4 regions of the Paenibacillus sp. PastF-3 genome follow, and region 3 is predicted to be linked to each of the others. Evidence: riboswitches for the same ligand, from Rfam matches in the RefSeq annotation. Region 3 holds a riboswitch; each other region holds the start of a gene.
The links. A riboswitch is a leader RNA that binds a small molecule or an ion and turns the genes downstream of it on or off. The one in region 3 is predicted to bind cyclic di-GMP.
Positions count from the first base shown of each region.

Region 1: it holds a riboswitch for cyclic di-GMP, as region 3 does, so the genes downstream of both, M2444_RS07095 (thiamine pyrophosphate-binding protein) here and M2444_RS13400 (choice-of-anchor A family protein) in region 3, are expected to answer to the same signal.
Region 2: it holds a riboswitch for cyclic di-GMP, as region 3 does, so the genes downstream of both, M2444_RS22405 (NPCBM/NEW2 domain-containing protein) here and M2444_RS13400 (choice-of-anchor A family protein) in region 3, are expected to answer to the same signal.
Region 4: it holds a riboswitch for cyclic di-GMP, as region 3 does, so the genes downstream of both, M2444_RS12885 (anti-repressor SinI family protein) here and M2444_RS13400 (choice-of-anchor A family protein) in region 3, are expected to answer to the same signal.

Region 1 is NZ_JARXWM010000002.1:667,985-673,133, reverse strand. It holds gene M2444_RS07100 (carboxymuconolactone decarboxylase family protein) at 210-578, opposite strand; gene M2444_RS07095 (thiamine pyrophosphate-binding protein) at 589-2,229, opposite strand; cyclic di-GMP riboswitch class I at 2,387-2,482, opposite strand; gene M2444_RS07090 (methyl-accepting chemotaxis protein) at 2,673-3,923, opposite strand; gene M2444_RS07085 (helix-turn-helix transcriptional regulator) at 4,046-5,002, opposite strand.
Region 2 is NZ_JARXWM010000012.1:160,177-165,325, forward strand. It holds gene M2444_RS22385 (leucine-rich repeat domain-containing protein) at 1-10, opposite strand, end outside; gene M2444_RS22390 (helix-turn-helix domain-containing protein) at 307-552, shown strand; gene M2444_RS22395 (EAL domain-containing protein) at 605-1,606, shown strand; gene M2444_RS22400 (hypothetical protein) at 1,720-2,274, shown strand; cyclic di-GMP riboswitch class I at 2,443-2,529, shown strand; gene M2444_RS22405 (NPCBM/NEW2 domain-containing protein) at 2,687-5,149, shown strand, end outside.
Region 3 is NZ_JARXWM010000005.1:384,610-389,758, reverse strand. It holds gene M2444_RS13400 (choice-of-anchor A family protein) at 1-2,016, opposite strand, end outside; cyclic di-GMP riboswitch class I at 2,125-2,215, opposite strand; gene M2444_RS13395 (YhjD family protein) at 2,708-3,100, shown strand; gene M2444_RS13390 (winged helix-turn-helix transcriptional regulator) at 3,546-3,920, shown strand; partial or broken gene M2444_RS13385 (NAD(P)H-dependent oxidoreductase) at 3,985-4,528, opposite strand; gene M2444_RS13380 (YjcZ family sporulation protein) at 5,070-5,149, opposite strand, start outside.
Region 4 is NZ_JARXWM010000005.1:266,938-272,086, reverse strand. It holds gene sipW (signal peptidase I SipW) at 1-466, shown strand, start outside; gene M2444_RS12895 (TasA family protein) at 558-1,157, shown strand; gene M2444_RS12890 (helix-turn-helix domain-containing protein) at 1,317-1,646, shown strand; gene M2444_RS12885 (anti-repressor SinI family protein) at 1,828-1,983, opposite strand; cyclic di-GMP riboswitch class I at 2,011-2,095, opposite strand; gene M2444_RS12880 (2-oxoglutarate dehydrogenase E1 component) at 2,567-5,149, shown strand, end outside.

The DNA of each region.
Region 1 (5,149 bases), on a different contig from region 3:
ATAAAAAGCGGCAAGCTAAGGTTAATCCTTGGCCTGCCGCTTTTTATGTTGTAACGCTTGATATTCAATAACAAATGTTACATTTTTCCATCCAGCGCCCACTGTCCAGGACAGAACTTTATCTCCACGTTCGATCTTTCCTATAGTAATCTATCTTCTTAAATCACAATAATAAAGACGAAATGTGTATATTTATGTCGAATTATTATTTATTGGATCTCTTCTATGGTTTCAAGAAGAATATTAAAGGCTGTGATGATTCTAGGTGCCCCTATAGCGGGTACTAAGTGTAGTAGAATGCCTTTGAGCTGTTCTACAGTAACTCCTACACGAAGAGCCATAACATAATGAACTCCTAATTGATCGAACTGGCCCATTGCAATTAGAGCAGAAATAACAGAGACTTCCTTCCAGTCAGCTTCAATGGTATTGCGTTGAAAAATATCTCCATACGCATTACCCATGATGAATTCTGCCAAGTCAGGGAAATGTTCCTTAATCGGAGCTAGTGCTTTAGCGCCATAGTCTCCTGAGAGATTCGTGAAGTGGTTCAGACCACTGTTAACATTATCTTTCATAGTGAGCCTCCTAATTTAGGTTCAAAGTACGGTGTGCAGTCGGAGGGACTTCATCACGGTCTGTTAATAATTCAATAACTGCAACACGGTTAAGAGCAACGGCGTCCTTAATTGCAGTCGAGAATTGTTCCGCAGTCTCACACTTATAGCCTGTCGCTCCTAGAGACTCGGCAAATTTCACAACGTCCATTGGGACTTCGTATATCGTTCCATCAATACGGCCAGTAGTTTTTTCCATCCCTTTAAGCGCCATATCGAGTTGCTTATTATTTACTACGATAAAGATGACAGGGATATCTTTGCAGACGGCGGTGTTTATTTCTGTACCTAGCATCATAAAACAGCCATCACCTGTAATACAGAAGACAGTTTCTTCAGGAGCTGCAACCTTTGCACCAATAGCCATACCGATAGAATTACCCATGCAAGCAAAATAAGCATCAAATACAAAACTGCCTGGTTTCTTAACCTTGTACCATTTAGCAGCATTGAATCCATGACTGCCGTCATCAACAAATACTGTATTATTGTCAGGAATCAGATCACTCATCGTGCTCATAATAGACGCAAGGGAAAGATTCTTCAGACTGGGAAGCTCTTCTGAATAATCTACATAAGGGATAGCTTCACGTTTAGTAATATGATTAGGATCAATATGATTTAGGTAGCACACTAGGTTATCACGTAGATCACCAGTGACTGGTATCGTTTTGGAGAACAAGATTTTTCCAACAAAGGTCGGATCAATATCAAATTGAATTAATGTTGTCGGGTGATTCTCCCGTTTTAGGTTACAGACGGTCATATCACTTAATCGTGATCCTAGAACTATAAATAGATCACTTTTATTCAACAGGTCATCCCCGTGGGTGCAACCTCCAACACCAATAGGACCATGATAGAGTGGGTGATCCCAAACCATAGCCCCTTTACCACCAGGTGATGTTACTACTGGTATATTAAAAGTTTCAGCGAGCTGAATAAGCTGGCTATGCGCCCCAGATCGATTGACCCCTTTACCCGCAATAATCAAAGGATTCTTTGAGGCATTGATAGCATCAACTACTCTGTCGATATTCGCTAGACTTACTAGAGATTCGCGTTCGGGAATTACAATATTGCACTCTTCCAATCCTTCTGTCTGTACATCAAACGGCACACAAAGATGAACAGGCCCACGTTGGTTAAGAGCAATTGAAATCGCATGATTAAAAATAGTACTAAAGTGATCACCGCGTTCAATAAGTTTACTGAACAAGGTGGCAGGTCTGAACATCTCCGCTAAATCAGCTAAGTAAGAGGAAGAGTCCTGACATTGGGGGATTCCAAGCTCTTTAATAGATTGGTGGCCCGTAATAAACAGCACTGGCAAGTTGTTGGCTTTCGCATGTGCTGCTGCTGTAAGTAGGTTAGTTCCGCCTGGACCAGAAGTACCAAATGCTACGCCTAGATTACCAGTTTTCAGCGCGTATCCAGCTGCTGCGAATCCGGAGCTGGATTCATGTCTCCCTGGAATAAATTCAATACCATAGTCTACCATCTTAAGAACTACGGGACAAATCGATTTACCAATGATCCCAAAAGAATGGGTCACTCCGAGGTTACGTAGTGCTTCCGCCATATAATCTGCGACTGTCTTCAAAAGATACACCTCACAAGTTGATTAATATTTATTATGTTATTGATCTTTCGAAGTGATCTGATTGATCAATAAACTCAAAAATAGAAAACCTGTGCTCCGAAAAAGGGCACAGGTTGGTGGCGTAAATCGCCGTAAAGACTGAACAATAGTTCAGCCGTCCCGGGTCCTTAGCAACCTGGCAATCATGGCCTCAGAGTAAAAATGAGGCTGTAGATCCATGGTTTTGCGTCATCCTCTTTCGAAGATTTTGCCTATATTAATTTAAAATTTATAAGAAGAATTTTCCTTTACAATATATTCCTTGGGATCATCCTTTGTCAATATATTATCGCAAATTAACTCGAATTTTGACGAAAGTCTTGTCAAACCTATGAAATAATAGAAAATAAACCGTCCCCTAAGACAAACTTAGAGGACGGTTTATGGCTTGGTTTATTCGTTATGCAAGTTGTTTAAAACTTGAAGATATGGATCGTTTTCTGTAGATTAAATACGGCTTGAGTCATTTTCTCAGTTTCTTCTGCGACGGACTGCAGGGCATTAATTTGTTCATTCATTGCAGCCGATACTTCTTCGGTGCCAGCAGCAGTTTCCTGAGTGATTGCAGATATATTTTCTATTGCACCTGAGATTTTCAAGGCACTTTCCAGCATAAGATCACTTTCAGAAGAGAAGGAAGAGATCTGCTCGGTAATATACTGCACACTTTGTACAATTTGAGCAAAGATATGAGCAGATTGAGTGATCATCTCATTCTGTACCTGTACGACTTCTTCGTTGATAGCGATATTGTCAATCGCTTGTTTAATATCAGTTTCAATGCTCCGAACTAAACCAAAGACTTCCTTTGTTGAAGCCGTTGATTCTTCGGCAAGCTTACGGACCTCCTGTGCGACTACTGCAAATCCTCGACCATGTTCTCCGGCACGTGCTGCTTCGATGGAGGCATTCAGCGATAACAGGTTAGTCTGTTCAGCGATCTCAGTGATGGTCTTTGTGATCATCGTTATTCCGCGAGCATTATGAGACAAGGCCTCGATAGTATCCGCTACTTTTTGAGTAGCCTGGATGTTTTTGCGCATGCCTTCAGCTTGAGTATCTACGGATTGGCGCCCTTGTTCAACTAGTTCTAATGTATGTATTGAACGTCTGTTCATTTCTTTCGTTGAGTTCGTATAATTGGAGACTTTATTCTCAATATCTTTAATAGATTCTGTCATTTCAGCGATATCCGTAGATATTTCATTTGCCCCAAGAGCTAGCTCATTTGACGAAGAGGCTACCTGTGCCATGACAATTTTCAAGTTCTGATTCTTATCTTCGATTCCACGGCTTGCATCCATAACCTGGCGCGTGATCTGCGATGCTTCTGTTAAAATCTTCTTGAGCTTGTCAATCATAGTATTAAAGGAACGACTTACGTCCCCCATAGACCCGTTCTCGTCAGCTCTACTAGTAAAATCCCCTTTAGAAATACTATGAGATACATTCGCGATGTCATCAAAAGAAGATGTAAGCGTTCTCTCGATAAAGCGGGCCACGGGTAAAGTTAAAGCAGCAAGAACAACGATTAGAACAATACCCAAAATAATGTTGCCTAAGATCATAAAAGTAACTAAAACAGGAATGGCAAATAGTGCGGCAATGAGATAACATCCGGCAACAATTCTTTGTTTTAACGGAAGTTTATGCATCCAGTTCATTGGTATAATGTCCTCCTTATTAATATTATGTATTGGTGTTATTATATGGGATTTAAAGGTGATTGGTCTATAGTAAGAACTGACATAAATCTTCTTTTAGGAGCAGTTCTTTAGATTTCGTGTCAAAAATCCTCATAAATAGCGGAAATTTTTGTGATAGCAGACTTTACCATCTCTAAAAGTTCTTGTGGTGAAAGTACAATAACTGAGGGACTAAAAGAAAGGATTATCCGGCAGGCAGACTCGATCGTATTAAATTCGGCATCTACGTTCACCCACTCTGCATTGCTGGTTGGCTCTATCAATTGGACAGAGACGAATCTTTCTCGCTGTAATTCTTTTAAGACAGATGTTCTAACCCTTAGCTTTACTTGATACTTTGGCAGTGCTGCTTTAAAGGCCATGGTGGACTCTTCCCAGTACTGTTTTAAATCAAAGTCATCAGGTCTTTTAAACCCCTCATGAGTCTCCTCAACGTTAACTAATCTGGACACACGAAAGGTTCTTAGTTCATCCTCGCTTTTGGCTACGACATACCATACACCGCGTTTTGCAACCAATCCAAGAGGATCAATGAAACGGACTGTAGTCTCATTACTCCGGAGATAAGTGATTTTAACTTTACGGTCCTCCCAAAGTGCTCCCTGCAGTACAGAAAGGAACGGATAAGTCTCATCTGAAGGATGCCAACTAGCACCATCAATATGAATACGCTCGCTTAGGTGATGTGCTGGGTTACTAGTTCGGTGTGAGGATGCAGCTTCTAGTTTGAGAACAGCGGAAGAGAAATCGTCTTGTATCCCCAGATCCTTCAATATAGATGCGTCAGTGGACAGAAGCAGTGAACCAATCTCTTGTGGCTTCATTCCCGTTAGGGAGGTTCGGTACCCTTCAGTAAGCATCCAGCCTCCTTCACGGCCACGTTCAGCTAAAATGGGTATCCCTGAAGCACTTAATGCTTCCATATCACGAAACACAGTTCGTTCTGATATCTCGAGTATTTGGGCCAGTTCTCTAGAAGTCATTTTTCCGCGATTTTGTAACAGAAGCAATATAGATAACAAACGGTCGGCTCTCATTAGGCTATTGTGCCTCCTCGAATTAATTATTGGACGATCACCATTAATCTTTTCTAAATCATGATTATATTATATATGTCAGTTGATGTCATATATACGGGCTATACTTATAAAACGTAAGGAATGATCACAGAATATTGAAATCCG
Region 2 (5,149 bases), on a different contig from region 3:
TATATCTCATAGAAGGTTCTCCTTTGTTATTGGTATGGGCAATCGTTACGATAGAATATAACAGGATAATGATTTATTATCTGTATGTTGGCATACAAAACTATGGCGTGTTTTAGAAAGGAATAATGAGATGGAAGCTTCTTTTTGGAAAAGAGGATTTCTTTGGCGATCTGGATGTGATCCATCCCTCCAATGCAAGAGTGATATCAGCGGTGGCGATGAACGATACACTACCCGTTAGTTAAGGAACAATTGATGCTGCTGCAAATGGATCGTTTATTTTTATCGAATCGGTTATTACCCGAAATGAAATTTCATGCTGCGAGAGCGCGTGCAATTTTTACTCTAAGAAGACTATACCAAATATTCGGGATAGAGGAGCAAGGCGAGATGAGGATTAATCTCCGGCTGACCCATCAGCAGTTCGCGGATATAATCGGAACGCTCAGGGAGACGGCTACCCTTGTGCTTAAAGATCTGCAAGAGCAAAAGATTATTGAGATTCAACATCAACAGTTAACCGTGTTAGACCTGTCGTACTTACTGGAGTAAACGGATTTTGATTGAGAATAGTAGTTCTGGGAGCTTTTTAAGAGAATCGAAGATGAAAGGGGTTATGAATGTGGCTTGTAATCATTGTGTAGTAAGAGAGCTGAATTTTGAAATTAAGGCTCATGGCGAGCTTAATCTAAGGATGTTACCTGAGGTTATTCATCATTTGAGTAGAAGCAATACGATACATAAGGTAGAAGAAAATGTGATTACGATTAAAGAGGCTGGGGCGCGGGATTTTCTGGATTTCTGTAATGATCATATGGCGTCGAAGCAGATTGAATTCCGTATAGATGACCAAACATGGAGACCTCTATCCGAGATGCCCACTGTACTTGATATGGAGTGGATTGATGAGGTTATCACTAAGGGGTTAGTGATTTGTCACTTCCAGCCAATCGTGAATGCAAAGGAAGAGATTTTTGCATATGAGGTCTTATCCAGATTTAAAAAAGAAGATGGAGCCCTTATCTATCCTAATGAGATCTTTACGGCGGCACGCAATCGTGGCCGTTTATATGCTTTAGACCGGTTATGTAGAATGACTGCTGTAAAATGTGCTGCACCCTTAAATAAAAAAACGTTTATTAACTTTATCCCAACGTCGATCTACGCTCCAGAGTTCTGCCTAAGATCAACAGTTGAATTGGCCAATCAATTAGGCGTAGATCCCTCTCTTTTTGTCTTTGAAGTTGTTGAGACGGAGAAAGTGGATGACCTTGCTCATTTGAAAGCTATTTTGACATATTACAAGGATCGGGGATTTGAATACGCTCTAGATGATGTTGGCGAAGGCTTCAGCACAATCGAGATGTTATTGGCACTTAAACCCCATTACATGAAGCTGGATATGAAATATGTTCAGGGTGTGTCTAGTGATCCGAGCAAACAGAAAGTAGCAGAACAGTTTTTAGAAAAGGCATTAGAAATCCAATCCGTTCCCTTAGCAGAAGGAGTGGAATTTAGAGAGGACTTTGAATGGCTTAAGCAGAGTGGTTATCAGTTGTTTCAGGGATATTTATTTGGAAAACCTGACCCTATTCCCAAACAGTGATCCTAATGAGTAGATCTCCGTCTAGAGGATGAGATGAATTCAGGTCAGAGTCTGATTACAGGTGAGCCCCGGGGCTGTACAATTTAGGTAATTGAGAAGGGGGTCGGATGAATATGGAATGGCATAAATACATCACACGTTGGGCAGATTCCAGGGGCTGGGAAGGGCGAGAGATTGATTATCAGTGGCCTTCTCCCTCATTTCCAGTGGTAAGTATTCGCAGCAATTTAGGTCGCTACTCTGGTCAGGGTTATGGCAGCAGACCTCGTGTGAAGACAGCTGTTGGATTAATTGCTATTGGAGATATAGCTGTAGGCTTGATTTCCATAGGTGCGATAAGCGTAGGGGTTCTATCCGTGGGTGCAATATCACTAGGAATGTGGTTAGCACTTGGAGCGATAGCACTTAGCTGGCTTGGCTTCGCAGCTGGGGCGATTGCTATTGCAGGAGTGGCTGTAGGAGCGATCGCGATAGCCGAAAAAGCGTTGGGTGCTGTCGCCATAGGGGATACGGCATTTGGAGCGGTAGCCATAGGACGGATTGCTGGGGGAGCCGTAGCTATTGGACAATGGGCATATGGTCTAATCGCGGTTGGCGAGCATGGCTTTGGGTTAATTCCGATCACAGGTGATGTGTGGAATTGGTTTCGGCGACTATTTGGAGGTTGAACGCTCCTCCAGTCCTAAAGTATCACTCTTCGTCTGGGACAGTTGATAAATAATATCGATCAGTTAGAGGAAATTGATTGCAATTACCTATGTCGATCAAATATCAATTTCATACCAAATAATCATGCAATAAGATGCATAGTTATGTTAACCTTTGTAATGTAATCGAAACTTCATAGGCAAACCTATGGAAATGTAGGGACGCAAAGCTATAGGGACTAAGGTTATCACGACTATTGTCAGCCAGCTGCCAAAGAGTGTATAACGCTTTTTGTTTTTAAGGTTTAATAAAAATTAAGTCTTAATTTTTATGCAACTTTAGCTGCAATCAAGCTACTCTTTCGGGGTAGTTTTTTTTGTGCTCATTTTTAGGCATTGAAGAGATTCATATTACATCTGGGGGGTAGAAAAGATGAAAAAAATGATTGCAATCGCTACATCGGCAGCCATGTTAGCTAGCTTTTCGAGTGAGGCAGGTTATGCTTTAGCAAGTGATGTAAGCAAGGTAACTGTAGTGAACACTGTAGTACAAAGCAAGGCTGACCTAATAAGCAATGCGTCAGTTATTCCGTTTGATCTGTACGGCAAGGCTATCCTAGGCGCTTATAATGATGTTTTTAGAATGAATCCTGCGAATATTAAATCCATTACCAATAACGGTGGTAACTACTCAGGTTCACCTATAGCAAAGGCTATTGATGGCGATATGAGTACGCATTGGGAAACGGGCAAACCGAATAGTTCAACGTTTACGAATGAGGTTGTCTTTGTATTCAATGAGTCCACTGAATTAAATAGAATCGTATATGCTGCAAGACAATCCAGCGCAAAGGGTAAGGGGTTTGCCCAGGAATTTGATATTTATGGCTCAACAACGGATGCAGGCGATTATACGCTAGTATCCTCTGGAGAATATAAAGGCTCAGCAGGTGACGTAGTAGAGGTGCAGTTTGACAGGGCAACCTTTAAGAGACTTAAATTTGTCTTCAAAAAAGCTAACCAAGATTGGGCGAGTGCGGCTGAGTTTTCTTTTTACAAAGAAGATGCCGTATCCGCTAAAATGAAAAATTTATTCACAGATGACAGCTTGAGTCAAGTTAGCGCAGCATTTAATACGATGGAGAAATTAACGGCTTTAGAACAAGAAGTGCAGACACATCCACTGTACGCGCAGTTTCAAGCAGATATAGAGAATGCAAAAGTACTTCTGGAGAATCATCAAATAGAGGCAACAGCGGCTAAGGTTTCGAAGCTAAAAGGCTATGGTACAGCATATGAAAATGCCTATAGCGAAGCTTATAGAATGCCCAACTCAAACGTATCAAAAGTAACGGTGAACGGCGGAAGCTACCCAGGTACGAAACCGGAATACATGCTCGATGACCAACCGAATACACACTGGGAAACCAATAAAAACAATGACGACAGCTTCACGAATGAAGTTGTGTTTGAGTTAGCACAAGCGAAAGTATTAGATAGAGTGGCTTTCCTGGCTAGAGATAACCGCAAAGGCTTCCCAGAGGCTTTTCAAATTTATGCATCAGAAACAAGTAAGGGAGAGACCTTCCAGCTCGTATCTAGCGGAACCGCGAATAGTACGAATGACTTTCTGGAGTTTAAATTTGAACCTACGAAGTTTAAAAGATTGAAATTCAAGTTCACAAAAGCCAATATCAACAGACCCTTTGCAGCCGAATTTAGATTTTATACAGAGGATAAAGTAAGTGAAGCTGTAAATGGTATTTTCACAGATGGCACGATGAGTGCGGTTGTTCCTGCTTATAATAGCGTCGAAGCAATCAACGAATTAGAAGAAGCGGCAAAAGTACATCCGCTCTATCCAATCCTGAAGGATTCTTTGGATTTAGCTAAGAAGCTAGTGAATGGTGAAATTCAAACCGAAGGCACCATCATTGAGGCGGAACAACGTGGAGATATGAAAAAGCATGCGCAAGAAAACCTGAGAATTGGTTTCGGTACGAACAACCAGCCTACAGGTCTCGTTGCAATGCCTGGAGATACGATCAACGTTTATGTGGACGCAGCTTCGAGCGATAAATTGCCTTCTTTAGTCTTTTCTCAACAAGAGGCGGCTTGGAACGTTTGGGCTAGCAGTGTGAAATTGCGTCCAGGTAAAAACACAATAACCGTTCCTGAATTTGCGACGAATAGTTATTATGCACATGAAGTGACTAAGGGCGGTACAGTGTATATCGTCAATCCATATACAGCGGAGGAACAAGGTAAAGCACCTATGATCCGGTTCGAGGGGCTTACCAAGATCCCTATGATGACCAAGATTACAGATCCTGAACAATTCAAAGCCTTCTTAACCACCTATAAACAAAAAATAGATGAAGATAAGGCAGCGCATCCGAATGTTCAAGATCGCGAGCTCATTGATGTGGTGGAAATGGTCAGCGATCATGTTATTTTCACAGGCACTGCGACAGAAGCTTATAACATGTTTATTACGCAAGAAAATGATCCGCTGGGTACCGTAACCGGCTATGATACTTGGATGAAGACGATCTTTGACTTCTATGGCTTGGATGGCAGTAGTGTGATTCATGATGCCAAGCTAATTCGTGAGAATATCCGATTGATGCAGCCTTATGGTGCGATGTATGCAGCGGGGGACCATACAGGGATACAACTTGGAACCGTGGGGACAATGTTAGGTGATTTTAACAAAGTCTATCCAGGCTGGGGATTGAATCATGAAATAGGGCATCGCTTGGCGATGGGCGAACGAGAATATGGTGAAGTAACCAATAATATGGTGTCTATGCTGATGTCAGTCTATGCGGACTCGATGGATACTCGTATTCCTTTTGAAAGTGATATATATAAATATGTAATCGAAGAAAATAAA
Region 3 (5,149 bases):
ATCATCCACTACTGCAATATCCTCTGGTGACGGCGTTTCCGTTGCCACCGGTCCTAGTGGGATTTCATCGTCGTCAACAAGGACTTCTGTATTGCTCGACGGGGTTGGTGTGGGTACTGGTGCTGGAGTCGAAGAAGCTACAGGACCCAGCGGCACAGGGTCATCATTAACAACAATAGTGCCAATTACAAATGATGGTGTTGGTGTTGGGAACACCGGAGGCTCCGGCGTTGGCGTTGGTGTCACTTCCGACGACGATGTCGGTGTTGGTGTTGCCTCTGGCGACGATGTCGGTGTTGGCGTCACTTCCGACGACGATGTCGGTGTTGGCGTTACCTCTGACGACGGCGTCGGTGTTGGCGTTGCTTCCGGCGACGGAGTCGGCGTTGCTGTTGCCTCTGGCGACGGTGTCGGTGTTGGCGTTGCTGTTGCCTCTGGCGTTGGCGTCGGCGTTGGTGTTGCTGTTGCCTCTGGCGTTGGCGTTGTCGTTGGCGTTACTTCCGGCGTTGGTGACGGCGTCACGCTCGGCGTTGGCGTTACTTCCGGCGTTGGTGACGGCGTCACGCTCGGCGTTGGCGTTACTTCGGGCGTTGGTGACGGCGTCACGCTCGGCGTTGGCGTTACTTCCGGCGTTGGTGACGGTGTCACGCTCGGCGTTGGCGTTACTTCCGGCGTTGGTGACGGTGTCACGCTCGGTGTTGGTGTTACTTCCGGCGTTGGTGACGGCGTCACGCTCGGCGTTGGCGATGGTGTCACGCTCGGTGTTGGTGTGTGCGTTGGTTTTGGTGTGTGTGTTGGCTTTGGTGTCGGTGTTGGCTTTGGTGTCGGCGTTGGCTTTGGCGTCGGTGTTGGCTTTGGTGTGTGTGTTGGCTTTGGTGTCGGTGTTGGCTTTGGCGTCGGTGTTGGCTTTGGCGTCGGTGTTGGCTTTGGTGTCGGTGTCGGCGTCATGCAAGGCGTTGGCGTCGGTGCCACGGTCGGCGTTGGCGTTGGGGCCACGGTCGGCGTTGGTGTCGGTGCCACGGTCGGCGTTGGTGCTACGGTCGGTGTTGGTGTTGGTGCTACGGTCGGCGTTGGTGTCGGTGTCACGGTCGGCGTTGGTGTCGGTGCAACGGTCGGCGTTGGTGTCACTGTTGGTGTCGGCGTCACTGTTGGCGTCGGCGTAGGAGGCGACTCTACCCCTTCATATGGATACCAATGCATCTGCACACCACCAGCAAATCCTTTCGCAATCAATGTCCCATGCAGTTCTCCGGAATTATAAGTTACTTTTGCAAGCGGAGCTAGAATAGTTCCTTCTATTGTTAAACTTCCAATGTTTACAGTGCTAGCTTCATAAAAATTAAATAATACCTTGTTAGGGCTGCCTCCCCAAATTTGAAAGCTTGGAATTTCAACTGAACTTCCGCTAACGTTAACGATAACTGTGGCGTTATTTGCAATATTAAACTGTAAGCCATTAGCACCAACGAAATCAGCAGCACTTAAATTAAGAACGTTAAATGATTCCGGAGCATCAATTGTTATTTTCCCATATTCCTTTTTGAAAGTTCCGACTGTAGCAAGTGAAGAGAATTCATTAGAACGTCCAATAAGATATTGCTCTTCATAATCAAAATCAATAGGTGTCCCTTTTCTCGCTGGTTCTTTAAGATCTACACCGTTTCTGATAAAAACACCACCATGAACGGATGCTCCATGAACAGTCCCATTAGTAAAAGTGATGTCATTGCCAGCAATAAGGACATCTCCACCTGGATTATCCTTGGATACGCCGTAATTCTGCAAAGTAATATTACCTTTGGCCGCCAGGCGCCCGTGAACCTGATCATTAGATTGATTGAAGTCACCAAGGATAAAAGTATTAAAATTTCCTGCAATGCCTAACACAGGTGTAGGAATATACGGAAGCACAGGCCCTGCCGCACTGACCAAATAACCACCTCCAGAAAGCCCACTACCCACCATCAAAATCCCCGCTATTACTAATGAGAGCAACGGTTTCATTCTTCTTTTCAAAATGCGCACCTCCTAAAACTATGATTTATAATTAAACAGAATAATTACCAGAACTCTAAAGAACCTAACAACAAAAAGACCGCCAAAAAAGAAGTAGAATTCCCTTCTCATGGCAGTCGGACGGTCATAGTGTCTTTTAGACACTTTAGACTCCTGAACTTTGCGTCCCACCCTTTCAGGCGGTTTGCTATTATCATGATTATATATGTATAGCCTTTGCAAATTAGAACTAGTAGCTTAAGCATCCTATTAAATAATGGTCTATGACTTTTAATACTTTGGAACTAACAATAGTTTAGCGCTCCATCCCCACAATTGTCAATCAATTCCTTTTGATATTTACACGCGTAAGCAAGCACAAAAAAAGCGCCAAAAGGCGCTTCACACAAAGGTTTTCCTTCAATTTTAAAGTAACTTTATCCAACCTAATATCGATATCCATAATGGAATACTTAGAATCAAACCAAATACCATTCCACGGGCGAGACTTCCTTCCTCTTTCATCCTAATTCTCCCTTTATATAAGTCTGAAGCATTAATTTTTATTATTACAATTTTAATATATTTTATTCTTTCTAATTTAGTTGTGAATTTAATCACATTGGACTAGCTGTTTAGAAATACCATTGATTATTTTTGGAATATCGGGGTAGAATACGAATATACGTTCCCATTAGGGGTGATGAGATTCATGCATAGAGCTGAAAGCAGGGACAATATGCTGGTGAAATCTTATTTATTGCTTCCGATGATTTTATCAGCTTTCGAACGGGACTCCGCCATTCTATCTGCACATTTACGAACTCCCGCCCCCTATCTGGAGGTTCTTGAAACAGCCGCAGCAGTTGCTACAACAGATTTAAGAGATGTTCGTTCAGAGATGAGAAAACGGGGAATCAAGGTTTATGAGCAGAACAGACTTAATGCAGGGATCGAAGCCAAATTTATATGTCGTGGATACCATGAACGAATGCTGCTATTAAACGACATTGTCGCTGCCCAAGCTGCAATTCATATGCGCAGATATCTCGGTCTGGATATTTCATCTTTCAAGAGCTATGAAGAGCAGTATCAGATTAAGTAAAGCCGTGTAGAGGCTGTCCCCCTCCCCCCCCATTTCCATTAGCGAACAAAAAAATAGGCCTTACCATGGGAGTTGGCAAGACCTGAGAGATTTATACCACAAAACACTGGGGGGTGTTTGGTGTCTTCAATATAAACCTTGAACCTGAAAATAAGATGATGCTCACATGAAAATTACATTAAAAACATCAATTCGTCGCTTAGACTATCCGCTCGACACTTTTGATTTCCAACCAAAGTAGCCCGCTTCGCCGACAGAAAAACCGACCGATGGATAGTTAGCCACGAGTGCTTTGAACTAATTGTTTTAAAATGATATAGTGGGTTCGTTGCTCGCAGGATGACTTGATAGCCGGTTGTAAAACATAATAAAGTCGAGACCTGAGTACGGAGAAGCAATAGGCGTTTGCCTTTTCGTTATATTTTCTGAAGGAGGGTAATAGCCCATGAGTGATGAAATCTGTATACCACCTGGCATTCACCAGAAGGACACTAGCTTCGGCTACACCTTGTCTATCATTAGTGGTAAATATAAAATGACTATTCTCTACTATCTCTCTGAAAACAAGATCGTGCGATTCAATGAACTGCAACGGGGTATCGGTACAATACCTTTTAAGACGTTAAGTATTATGTTGAAAGAACTGGAAGCGGACTGTCTCGTCAGGCGCGAGGAATTCCCCCAGATTCCCCCTAAAGTTGAGTATTCCTTGACTGAGAAGGGCCGATCGCTTATTCCGGTGCTGGATATGATGTGCACTTGGGGAGAGAAAAATTCCGTTCCAGCCGCGCAAGAGATAACAGTACCGTTTACGATTTAGCCACGACTTATGACAAAAGCAGCATTTCCATTAATGAAAATGCTGCTTTTTGTTTCAATTCTAATTACATATTATCGATAAATTCAACATAGCCTTGCGAACTGATGTCCAATTTTTTAAAATAATCCGTACTTCCTACCGTCTCAGATTCCGTACCATAAATGGCATAGAAGGAACGATAATCAGCGTTGCAGTAAATAAAAGTCGTGTCAAAGGGAGATAAAATACAGTCCAGCCCGTAGCCGAGTTTACCATCTTCACTGAAGTCTTTTTCACTTCCTCCGGCAGTTACAGCTAATGCGATTTTACGATTTCTTAATTTATCACTCTTCGAGCCATATGCCCATCCGTAAGTTAAATACTTCGTCCAGCCACTTTTTAAGCAGAGGCGGACTACTAAACCAGTAGACAGGGAATTGTAAGACGAGCTTATCATGCGCTTCATTTAGTTGTTGTTCCTTTTCCACGTTGATTTTTTCATCGGGATAGGCTTTGTACAGCTCATGTACCGTATATTTGTCTGGATATTTATGGAGTTCTTCGATCCAGCGTTTATTAACAACGGATGTTTCGATGTTTGGGTGCGTAACGACAACAAGTGTTTTCAATGGTGTATCCTCCATGTTTGAATCAGATTTAGGACTTGAGTTATACCTCCCATCACGCCATCGCGTAAGTATGCACTTTTAGTTCACGTACTTACCTAAAGGTAAGCATTGCAACCTGTCTGCACGTATATTGACGTACAGTCTTCGGGGTGATTCTCATCTTCGGTGTACACCCAAATATCACACAAGAGAGACTGGGTCATTCCTCCATCAATGTTACACTGGATACTTATTCACATGTTCTCCCCAACTTACAAGAAGCAGCCCTTCGAGGGATCGGCGACTCCATTCTTGAAACGTGCAAAGAGGTCAGGATTACGACTGATCCCTCATTTTACTTGAGTAAAGGTTAGATGGATGTTAGAAGATAGGTGATTTCAAGACAAACGGCGCGGTTCGGGGATCCCCGAAAACCGCGCCGTTATTCCATTCTTAGATATGCTGGTGAAGGAAATTGAACCCCTGGGCTACACCAGATTAAGGCTGATATAACTCTGTGGAAGCACACCCTCAAGCTTCCAAGCAAAACATCCTTCTCATTTTATAGCAAGATAGTCTTAGAAATAATTACAAGGAGGATAAACAGTACCAAGATTGCACCGGTAGATGTAAAGGCTCCTC
Region 4 (5,149 bases), 120 kb from region 3:
CCAGATCAAATCCGTACTCTCAGGTTCGATGGAACCAGGGATTCACACCGGATCGATTGTCGCTTTAAAACCCGGAGGAGATATGAATCGCTTCAAAAAAGGCGATGTTATCACCTTTAGAAATGAAGAAAACCTGCTCATTACTCACCGTGTTGTGGAAGCAACAATGAACAACGCTACTGGTGAAGCCATGTATCGTACGAAAGGCGATAACAATGATGCGCCTGATATGAACCCTACCAGTTCAACGAATGTTGTAGCTGAGTATACCGGGGTTACCGTACCTTACGTAGGTTACGCTATGAATTTCGCAGTTTCCAAAGCTGGAAGTGTCGTGCTCATGATCGTACCAGGCTTGATGCTCCTGCTCTATGCCCTGTACTCATCATGGAAGGCTGTAGCTGCACTCGAAAAGAAAAATGCTGCTATACTGCCCACCTCTCCACCCCCAACTGAAATACAGTAATCCGTTGATTGTCCGCTTCCGCTTACGAACCGGAAGTTACAATATATAAATTTTATAAAAAAACCACAAAAACCGAGGAGGAATTTTAATTATGGGTATCAAAAAAACATTGGGTCTTGGCGTAGCATCTGCAGCACTGGGTTTATCATTGATTGGTGGAGGAACCTTCGCTTACTTTAGTGACACTGCACAAAACACTTCTACATTCGCTGCAGGTACACTCGATTTGAACTCCGACCCTTCTGTTATCGTAAATATCGCAAACCTGAAGCCAGGTGATACTGTATTTAAAACCTTCAAATTAAAAAATGACGGTTCCCTCGATATCGGATCTGTTCTTCTTAAGACAAGCTACTCCGTTAATGATGTGGGCGGTAACAACAACGGTGTTGATTTAGGTAAATCCATTAAAGTTAAATTCTTAACAAATCTTGATAAGAGTAATATATTTCAAGCCGATAAAGTAGTTTATGAAACAACACTAGCCGATTTGAAGGCTTTGTCCCCTGATATCGTAGAAAGAAAGTTTTTACTCAGTGAAGCTGCTGGAATTAAAGCCGGTACTAATGATACATTCGCAGTCCAATTTGAATTTGTTGATGATGGCCAAGATCAAAACTATTTCCAAAAGGATTCATTAACACTAACTTGGGATTTCTTTGCTAAACAAGGCAAAGGAACTGACTACTAATCTAATAAGTCTTCCATTCGAAGAGCAGCAGATTCTTATTCCGGAAAGCGGATAAGTAGATGCTGCTCTTCTCTTTACAATAAACTTTGTCGAATTTATCGATATTTGCTATACTAATAACAAAAAATACGGAGGGGCGTCAGCATAGTGGCACAAAATATGGGCCAACGTATCCAGCATCTCCGCCTAGAAAAGGGATTCTCCCTATCTGAGCTTGCGGACAGAGCGGATGTTGCTAAATCGTATCTTAGCAATGTGGAGAGAAACATCCAATCCAATCCTTCCATCCAGTTTATCGAAAAGATCGCCGATGCGCTTCAGGTATCCATCCATGCTTTGCTCTATGGAGAGCCTAATGATGCTGAGGAATCGCCTTTAGATTCGGAATGGTTCCGATTGGTGCAGGAAGCTATGGCCTCAGGCATAAGCAAACGCGAATTCAAGGAGTTTCTGGACTACCAGAAATGGCGCCTGGATCAGAAGGACTAATCCTTCATCTGATCTAATAAGATCCTCTTCTACTCATACTATCAAACATAAACGCCTTCGCCCTCCTAACATGGATGGCGAAGGCGTTTTATATTCTAACCATGTATCGTGTACAACTTATAGAAAAAGGGCACAGCGATTTATCGCCATGCCCTTTTTCGGTATATAACGCTCTAATGTATTACTGCACGGCTTGCACAGTCTTCTCCTGAAAGAATCGACGAATTTCATCTGCCTTTATGCCAGCCTTCTTAGCTGCTAATAATAAATGTACCCACTCTACGTCTACATCAATAACCTGCTGTTCTCTGTTGCTTCCCTGGTTGGACTTGTCCAAAAAATCTCCTCCTAAGATTTTACGTCCCCAGGCAATCCGGCTGTCATAGTATTTCTACCTTAGACCCGCGACTTTGTGCCCCTGTCTTTCGGCAGGTTTACCTTTTACTGGACCCTTTACACGAAAGGATCTACTTCAAAAAGGATGAAAAACGCTAACTGCAATAACATTATACTATACTAAAGTGGAAAAGTGTGTCGATTTCTGATTAGTTTTTCCATTAAAAAACAAAAAATAGAAGCTCTTTTCTGTGATATCTTGTCCTATTAACACGATACTCGTCCTATTCATAAAATTAATTAAGCCAATATAATGATGCTTCCTTCCCTATTAGTTAAAAATAAGGATATTAGAATCATTTTAGTGGGCCTTAGGAATGGGTAATGAGAAGAAACAGCGTTCTTTTCATTAGAACAAGCTAACCCATACCATTTTGCGAACGTATTGGACGAAAGAATGAATTGATTACACGTGTGGAAAGTAGCACAATAAGATGAGAAATGAAACCGCAATCATCACAGCTCCAGTAAGCGTTGACACAAAATGTCACGTATGGAGTTCATCCGTTAAGGAGGATGTATTCATGGCAGCCAAAGAGCCCTATAACGAATCCATTTGGAGTAAGTATTACGGACCCAATTTAGGCTACATTCAAGAAAGATATGAACAGTTTGTGAAAGATCCATCCACCGTAGAGAATAATTATCGCGAGCTTTTTACAAATTCGGGTCCCCCACCCCTAACACCGGACACCGAACCGGCTCCACAGCCTCGCATTTCGGGTGACACCGAATGGCTTAGAAAGGCAGTAAGAGCTTCCAAGCTAATCGCTAATATTCGTATATATGGCCATATGGCCGCTGATATTGATCCGCTTGAGCGTGATCACAATCCCATGGCTAAATATCTCGAACTCGAAACCTATGAGCTGACTCGTGAGGATCTGATCGCACTACCTGCCACGCTCATTTGGGAGAATGCCCCGAATGATGTGCATACCGGATGGGATGCAGTTCAGCGTATGCGTCAGGCTTACACCAAGACGATCGCCTATGAATTCGGGCATGTGCATGAAGAAGAAGAACTGAAATGGTTGAACAGACAGGCAGAATCCACAAGCTCACCAGCGCCTTTAAATAATACAGAACGTAAAGAGCTGCTAAACCGCCTGATCCAAGTCGAGCAATTCGAAACCTTCCTCCACAAAACCTTTGTGGGTCAGAAGCGTTTCAGCTTGGAAGGCAATGACGCTCTCGTACCGATGCTCGATGAAATCGTACGCGCTGCTGCGCATGACGGTGCAGAGCATATTCTGATGGGCATGGCGCATCGTGGTCGCCTCAACGTTCTTGCACATATTTTGGGCAAACCTTATGATATTATATTTTCAGAGTTTCATCATTCTCCAAACAAGGAGCTTTTCCCTTCCGAAGGCTCTACAGGCATTAACTATGGCTGGACGGGTGATGTGAAATACCATCTCGGTGCAGACCGCGCTGTTCGCGAAGGAGAAACCGTACGCACAAGAATAACACTAGCGAATAACCCAAGTCACTTGGAATTCGTCAATCCTGTCGTGGAAGGCTTCACTCGTGCTGCTCAAGAAGATCGGAGCACAGCCGGATTGCCGAAGATTGATACCAGTAAAGCTATAGCGGTGCTAATGCATGGCGACGCTGCTTTTCCAGGTGAAGGAATTGTTGCAGAAACACTTAATATTGGCAAACTTCAAGGTTATCAGAATGGCGGGACGATCCATATCATTGTTAATAACCGGATCGGCTTTACGACAGAAAGTGAAGACTCCCGTTCAACGCATTATGCGAGTGACATCGCAAAAGGATATGAAATTCCAATTATCCATGTCAACGCTGATGATCCCGATGCCTGTATATCAGCTGTTCGTTTAGCTAGCGCATATCGCAATCAATTCAAAAAGGATTTCGTTATTGATCTCATCGGTTATCGTCGTCATGGACATAACGAAATGGATGATCCTGAGACTACACAACCTATCGTGTACGGCAAGGTGCGTAATCATCCAACCGTTTACAAGGTGTATGCGGAGAGGCTACAGCGTGAGAAAATCCTTACAGCTGAAGATGTACAAAAGATGCACATTGAAACAGAAGGCGTATTGCAACGTGCATACGATAGTATGAAGGAAGGCAATCACAAGAAAAAAGAACCAAAAGCCTTCGTTCCTCTTCAAACAGAGCGCTCAGCGGCAGGGACAACAGCCGTACCGATCTCCAGTCTGCAAGAGATTAATCGTGAGCTACTGACCGTACCTGATGGATTCCAAGTCTATCCGAAACTGGAACGTATTCTGCAGCGTCGCAAGGATGCATTGAATGAGGGTGAAAAGGTCGACTGGGCACTCGCTGAGTCTCTCGCCTTCGCTACCATCCTGAAGGATGGAACGCCAATTCGACTTAGCGGTCAGGATGCACAGCGCGGTACCTTTGCACACCGCCATCTAGTACTGCACGACAGCAAAACTGGAGAATTATTCTCTCCGCTTCATCAGCTAAGTAATTCCCGTGCTTCCTTTGGTGTATATAACAGTCCGCTATCTGAAGCTTCTGTGCTAGGTTTTGAGTATGGATATAATGTGTTCGCACCAGAAACTTTCGTCATCTGGGAAGCACAATATGGCGACTTCGCCAATGCAGGTCAGGTTATATTTGATCAGTTCATTGCCGCCGGACGTGCGAAATGGACGCAGCGCAGCAACCTCGTCGTCATGTTACCGCATGGTTACGAGGGACAGGGACCCGAGCATTCCAGTGGTAGATTAGAACGCTTCCTGCAGTTATCCGCGGAAGAGAACTGGACCGTTGCCAACTTGACCACCGCTTCTCAATATTTCCATGTCTTGCGGCGCCAAGCTGCTTTATGTGGACAGGAAGACGCTAAACCACTGGTGATTATGACGCCGAAGAGTCTCATTCGTAATTCGCGCAGCACATCTGCCGGTACTGAGCTCGCCTCCGGACAATTCCAGCCTGTGTTAGCAGAGCCCCTGCTAGGCCAGAAACCAGGTGAGGTCAAACGTCTAGTAGTCTGCAGCGGTAAAGTAGCTATCGACATCCAAACAGAGCTAGAGGCTGCTTCAGACAAAGATTGGTCATGGCTACATGTACTACGCTTGGAGCAACTCTAC